DNA from 3 places in the Sporofaciens sp. JLR.KK001 genome. Region 1 is predicted to be linked to each of the others. Evidence: riboswitches for the same ligand, from Rfam matches in the RefSeq annotation. Region 1 holds a riboswitch; each other region holds the start of a gene.

Region 1 (2,265 bases):
CAAGGTAGAGTTTAAATCTCTTGTGTTGGAGCGTTATAAGGACAGCCATGGGTATGAAGGGCTGCCGGTGTATCATGATTTCCGTGAGAATGGGGCGGTAGACAGACAGAAGTTTCCGCTGATCCTGAATACCGGGAGCCGGAAGCCGCAGTTATTCCATTCCAGGCTGTATCGGATGTCGTGGCTTAATAATATAGAAGCCGTGCCTATGGTGGAGATCCACCCGGAGGATGGCAGGGTCTTTGGTGTGGGTGACGGAGACTTCGTCCAGGTGACTTCGCCGTCTGGCAGGATTACGGGAACGGCTGTATACAATGTCCAGGGGAATCCTGGAGTTGTGTATATCTATCATGGTAATTCCAAGGGAGATGCCAATGAGCTGATCGGAAAGGATTATGTAGATCCGATCTCCGGATTCCCGGGATTCAAAGGATATTTCTGCAGGGTGGAGAAGACAGAAGATAAGGGGTGTATAATAGGATGAAATTAAGGTTTGACGAAGATAAATGCATAGGATGCTATGCATGTTATACGGCATGTATTGCGGCGCATCATTCTCCGGAAGAGGAGGATGCGAACAGCCACAGAGTCATACGGACGGTGAAGGAAGAGGATTTTCAGAAGAATATCTGCGTAGGATGCGTGCATTGCGGGCTGTGCATGAAACAGTGCCCCAAAGGCGCCATTTACCGAGAGGAAGAGTATGGCCTGATCCTGGCAGACTGGGAGAAGTGTACCGGGTGCAGAACATGTGCGTCTGTCTGTCCGAAGGGTGTGATTCATTATGATGCGGACGGGAAGATGGAGAAATGCGATGGCTGTATCGATCGTCTGCGTGAAGGCAGAGAGCCGGCATGCGTGCGGGTGTGCTGTGTGGGGGCGGTGTACTAGTACATCATTGCATTAATTCTTGAGTAATAAGCACTTGCTATCCATGCCATCTGCATGCCTTCGAACCTAGATGTAGCCCGCTACACCGTCGGTTCGTAGACGCACAGCTGACACGAATATCAAGCACTATTACTTCAAGATTAACGCAATGATGTACTAGATAGATTGCCTTACGGCTTAAGTAAGAATTATTTATCGAAGTTCCTGAGAAAATAGGCTCTTGACTTTTGGTGAATATGGAATTATCCTGTATATGTAACAGGGGCGCTTGAATGGCTGAGATGTATGTATAGCATACAGACCCTCAAAACTTGATCCGGGTAATGCCGGCGTAAGGAAAGGAGAATTTCATAATGTCACAGACCAATTCTATCACAGGCAGGAGTGCGTCTTCTGCCGTCAAAAGGCTTGTTTTTTCTGCCATGGGAATCGCACTGGCAATAGTTACCTCTTACATAAAAGTGTGGGAGATGCCGATGGGCGGTTCGGTCACGTTGTTATCCATGTTATTTATTTGTTTGATCGGGTACTGGTTCGGAGCGGGGTACGGGATTCTTGCCGGAGCTGCATATGGGATCCTGCAATTTATTATTGATCCATATATGGTGTCTGTTCTGCAGGTATTATTCGATTATCCCTTAGCATTTGGAGCACTTGGGCTGTCAGGTTTTTTTCATAACCGGAGGTACGGCCTGCAGATGGGATATGTTGCTGGCGTGTTGGGAAGATTCGTTTTCTCTACGTTATCCGGAGTGGTCTTTTTTGCGGCGTACGCACCGGAAGGGATGAATCCGTGGGTATATTCTGCCTTATATCAGGGAAGCTATCTTGGAGCGGAAGGAATCGTTACGTTGGTGATCATCTCGATTCCGCCGGTAGCGAAGGCGCTGGAAACAGTGAAGAGACAGGCGGCGGTCTGATCGTATCATTTTCGGATTTTTTCGGATTTTGAATGTGGAACGCCAACGGCGTTGAGAGGACAATATGCAGTTAATTTATCTGGCGGCTGGAAACAGCCGCCGTTTCGGTGGAAATAAACTATTATATGAATTGGACGGAAAGCCGCTCTATCGGCATCTTCTGGATCGGCTGATCCGGATATGCAGGCGCCATGAGTCCTGGGAGATTCTGGTGGTAACACAGTATGATGAGATCTATGATGTGGTTGGAAGGATGGGAGCGTCCGGGATGCCAGTGCATCCGGTGTTCTCGCCGGACAGCAGGAAAGGAGCGTCTTATTCTGTCCGTGCAGGCATTGAGGCGGCGTCCGGGGAGACGGAAGGGTATGCTTTCTTTGTGGGGGATCAGCCTTTTTTGACGGAGAGGAGTGCGGAAAGATTCCTGGAAGAGATGCAAAGAAAGCAGGCTGAGCTT
Region 2 (2,265 bases), 1.6 Mb from region 1:
ATCCGCCCAGCCACTCTGAAATCACGGCTCCCACAACTGCATAGGACACCGAGATCCGCAGACTTGCGAAAAATGCCCCAAGAGCTCCCGGAAACTTTACATACCGGAAGATCTGCGCTTTCGAAGCCCCCATGGAACGCAGAAGGCTGATGGTATCCTTGTCCGATGCACGGAATCCGTCCAGAAGACTCACCGTAATCGGAAAGAACGTAACGATTACGATCAGAATTACTTTTGGGAGCATCTCATATCCAAACCATAATACCAAAAGGGGGGCTATGGCTACCGTGGGTACTGTCTGGGTCAGCACGATCAGCGGGTAAACGGTTCTGTATAACCACTCAAAGCAGTCCATCAGCACTGCCGTTACAAACCCGATCAAGATCCCCGCCGCCAGTCCGATAAAAGCCTCCAGAAGCGTCACGCGCGCATTGTCCATAAGTAACGGGAAATCCTCTGCAAAAGCCATCGCCACCTCAAGCGGAGACGGCAGCAAAAACCTGGGAATCATCCCAGCCGAACTGGCAGTCTGCCAAATCATCAGAAGCAGGAAAACGGCCGTAACCGGCAGTAGCTTACTGGTGATGTTTGGTAACTTTCTTTTCAATGGTCAGCACGTCTCCTTCCGGTCTGTAGGTAACCTTGATGTAAGCCGCAACCGAAGGCGCCCCCGCCCTGACGGCGATGTGCTGACATTCCTTTACAATATCCATCAATTCATCATAATCTCCTTCAATTGCCGTCTCAAAAGGGCCTACATAATAATTCAGACCTGTACTCTTGATATAATCGATCACCTCGTCTACGATCCTGATCAATTCCTCATCGTTTGCTGCTTCTGGCAATGACTGAATAGCTACACTTGCGTTCATTTTTCCTTCCTCCTGTTATCATATTATTATGAGAGCGTCAAAAGCCTGTATCTTTGGAAACTGTGCATATCAGAACAGTCTATATCACAGAAAAAGCCCTGCCGGAACTCCGACAAGGCTTTTATTCCACTATGCATAAGGCATAAGTTATCTCTAAGTTCCTACGCTGGCATTATCCAGATCAGGTATAAGAGTCAAAGAAACACTCCATTCTTTATCTCAGCCGGCTTGCCGCCAGCCCCTCTCTCTTCTTCATTCAGTTTTCAAGGCTTTCATACAGATCTCTCTCTACATGCTTAAGTCTATACTCCCTGGGTGAAAATGTCAAGCACGAATTGGATTATTTGTCTCGATCCTATGCCGTCCTATGCCCGTCCAGACAGGACCATCCTTCTGCCGACCAGATATCCTCCCGGCGCTTTGGACATCTGCGCGATCTGCTCCATAAAGAGGTTGATCTGCAAGTCACGGTTCGCCTGAAGCTTTGCCTTAATCGATTCAAGAAACTTCTCCTTGCTGCTGGTATCCGAACCGGAAAATGTATGGTCCAGCTCTACCTGGTAAAGCTTCTCATACTGCTCATCCTGATACTTCTGATACCCGGGTCTGCCGGCGGCAACCAGGTCAAGATTCCCGATGGCCCATTTCAGCGAAAACAGTGCGGACTCCGTCGTATCCTCCCCGGAAGCGTTCAGCATCTTCTGATACTCTGCATAAGTCTCAGGAGAATACTTCTCCATCGCATACCGAATCTCCCCTCTGCTGTCCTCATGCACATAACCGTTGCCGTCCAGACCGATCACATTCTTTACATGGTACTTCATATGACAGGAACCGACCCGCTCTCCTTCCATGCCGATCCGCGCAATGGAGCGCATAGCGTCCATGAAGGATGCTTTGGTCCCCTCATCCATGAACTGGTCCGCAAGATACGCTGCCTTCTCGACTCCAAGACTGATCCGCGCCAGCCGGTCCGTCTCTTCCACGCCATGGACATTATTCGGCAGGAAATCACTCCATATAATATCATAGACGCTGTCTTTCAACTCCTGGCTCTTGCCCCTTAGGGCGTCCGTAATCGCATTGTCTATTCTTGCATATCCTGTATGAAACGGTCTTACCGGCCCGCGTTCGATCACCACGGCGGACGGTTTCGCCGGCGCCGCAGCCGAATCGCTCTTGGGGAGCGCAAGCGGTTTTTCATTCATTGGTTTTACTGATGCAAAATTCTTCCTGATCTGCTCTAACTGAGCAGAAGTAATCATATCCTTCCACGGTGTGATCGGCTGCAATCCCCCCGAATGAAAACAAGTGCATTTACTCATAGATACGGCCTCCTTCTGTCATATATCAAAACGTTGAATATTCTATATATAGTATATCGGCCGGTTAT
Region 3 (2,265 bases), on a different contig from region 1:
TGGTACGCCGGATGTTAAAAGCCGGAATCATGGAAGATTACAGATATGAAGAGACAGAGGAAGGAGCCGGACAGGGTTCGGTCTGCTCACCAGTAATCGCAAACATATATATGCATTATGTACTGGTGTGGTGGTTCAAGGAGAAAATGCAGCCGATCATGAAAGGGTACGCAGGGCTGGTGGTATATGCGGATGATTTTGTAGTCTGCTTTCAATACAAAACAGACGCAGAGATGTTCTATGAATATTTAAAGCGCAGAATGATGCACTTTGGACTGGAAATGGAGGAGAAAAAGACGAGGCTGATAGAATTCGGCCGATTTGCAGAAAGGAACCGGAAAGAACGTGGAGACGGGAAACCGGAGACCTTTACATTCCTCGGATTCACGCATTACTGTTCGCATGGAAGAACGGGAAAGTTCAGAGTGAAGAGGAAGACCAGTAAGAAAAAACTAGCAAAGAAAAGCAAGGAAATAAATGCTACGATAAGAGATATGAGATTTCTACGTATAAACCAGATAGTAAAGAAGCTGAATGAAATCTTAACTGGTTACTATCATTACTACGGAATTACTGACAATTCAAGAAGCCTGAACTCATTCTATAATGTAGTATGGTTCAGGTTATTCTACTGGCTGAATAGAAGAAGCCAGAGAAGAAGCTATACAAAGGAAGGATATAAGGAATTGATGAGACAATTCCCACTCGTCCGACCACGTATCTATGTAAGTATATACGGATAGTTGTAGATGTATTAGCTTTGCAGGGAGCCGGATGCGGGAAAGCTGCACGTCCGGTTCTGAGAGGGGTAAGCCCCGTAAGGGACTTACCTACTTACCAGACAGGAAAGTTTTATATTGCATTGTGAGATTATAGAGAAAAGGAGGGCTTGTCTATTTCATGAAGCTGTCGCTTAAGATAGGCAGATAGGCTTCACATAAAATTCATTTTTCTTAAGACAGTCACTTGCAAAGCAATAAATGGAATGATATAATTCCTATAACAAAATAAACAGGGGAGCTTGTGTGACAGGCTGAGAGGAAGGTAGACCTTCGACCCTTGAACCTGATGCGGATAATGCCGCCGGAGGAAGTCGTGGAGATCGGTACTTTTTCAGGGGGCATGCTATGCAGATGTCTCCTGTTTTTTGTTGAGTTTTTGCAGCTAGTACAGCTTTGCATTAATTCTTGAGTAATAAGCACTCGCTATCCGCGCCATCTGCACGTCTCTTAACCTAGACGTAGCCCGCTACGCCGTCGGTTAAGAGACGCACAGATGACACGAATATCGAGCACTATTACTTCAAGATTAATGCAAAGTTGTACTTGGCAGACGATATCGGCCTGCCATCAACCGGGAAAGCGCCGCCATGCAGGGATGTTTTTTCTCATTTTACAAAGGAGTATCATACTATGTTTGAACAGATTTTTGAAAATGTACGGGGGAAGTCACCCCTGGTTCATTGTATCACCAACTATGTCACCGTCAACGACTGTGCCAATATGCTGCTGGCCTGCGGCGGCTCACCCATTATGGCAGATGACCCGGAGGATGCCGTGGAAATCACCGGCATCTGCAAAGGGCTGGCTATCAACATCGGCACACTGAATCAGCGCACCATCCCGGTTATGCTTGCTGCCGGGAAGCGTGCCAACGAGCTGAGGCATCCTGTGGTGCTGGATCCGGTGGGAGCTGGGGCCTCCGCGCTGCGGACGGATACGGCACTTCGGCTGCTTGAGGAGCTAAAGCTTACGGTAATCCGGGGCAACATCTCGGAGATGAAGACGCTGGCTTACGGCAGCGGCACCACCAAAGGGGTGGATGCCGACGTGGCGGACAGGGTGACAGAAGACAATCTGGACGGGGCGGTATCCTTTGCCAGGGAACTGGCCCGGCGCACCGGGGCGGTTATTGCTGTCACCGGAGCCATTGATATCGTGGCGGACAAAGAGCGGGCATTCTGTATCCGCAACGGCCATCCGGAGATGTCTTCTATTACCGGGACCGGCTGCCAGCTTTCCATCCTGACGGCGGCCTTTGTCACCGCCAACCCGGAGCATCCCCTTGAGGCGGCAGCCGCAGCCGTGTGCGCCATGGGTCTGTGCGGGGAGATTGCCCACAGGCGTATGACCGAACTGGACGGCAACGCTTCCTATCGGAACTATATCATCGACGCCATGTACCGCCTGACTCCTGCAAGGTTGGAGAAAGGAGCAAATTATGAAGTGCGATAAACGCTATATGCTGCTCTATGCCGTTACTGAC

What was found. A riboswitch is a leader RNA that binds a small molecule or an ion and turns the genes downstream of it on or off. The one in region 1 is predicted to bind thiamine pyrophosphate.
Region 2: linked by a shared signal. The riboswitch ahead of VSQ62_RS14725 (thiamine-binding protein) and the one ahead of VSQ62_RS22550 (energy-coupled thiamine transporter ThiT) in region 1 are both predicted to bind thiamine pyrophosphate.
Region 3: linked by a shared signal. The riboswitch ahead of thiM (hydroxyethylthiazole kinase) and the one ahead of VSQ62_RS22550 (energy-coupled thiamine transporter ThiT) in region 1 are both predicted to bind thiamine pyrophosphate.

What each region holds. Positions count from the first base shown of each region.
Region 1 covers NZ_JAYMNO010000001.1:4,438,447-4,440,711, reverse strand. The annotation lists gene VSQ62_RS22560 (molybdopterin-containing oxidoreductase family protein) at 1-484, shown strand, start outside; gene VSQ62_RS22555 (4Fe-4S dicluster domain-containing protein) at 481-891, shown strand; TPP riboswitch at 1,142-1,246, shown strand; gene VSQ62_RS22550 (energy-coupled thiamine transporter ThiT) at 1,245-1,811, shown strand; gene VSQ62_RS22545 (nucleotidyltransferase family protein) at 1,876-2,265, shown strand, end outside.
Region 2 covers NZ_JAYMNO010000001.1:2,835,075-2,837,339, forward strand. The annotation lists gene VSQ62_RS14720 (ABC transporter permease) at 1-607, opposite strand, end outside; gene VSQ62_RS14725 (thiamine-binding protein) at 576-872, opposite strand; TPP riboswitch at 1,014-1,127, opposite strand; gene VSQ62_RS14730 (hypothetical protein) at 1,238-2,197, opposite strand.
Region 3 covers NZ_JAYMNO010000003.1:234,434-236,698, reverse strand. The annotation lists gene ltrA (group II intron reverse transcriptase/maturase) at 1-743, shown strand, start outside; TPP riboswitch at 1,004-1,109, shown strand; gene thiM (hydroxyethylthiazole kinase) at 1,413-2,234, shown strand; gene thiE (thiamine phosphate synthase) at 2,221-2,265, shown strand, end outside.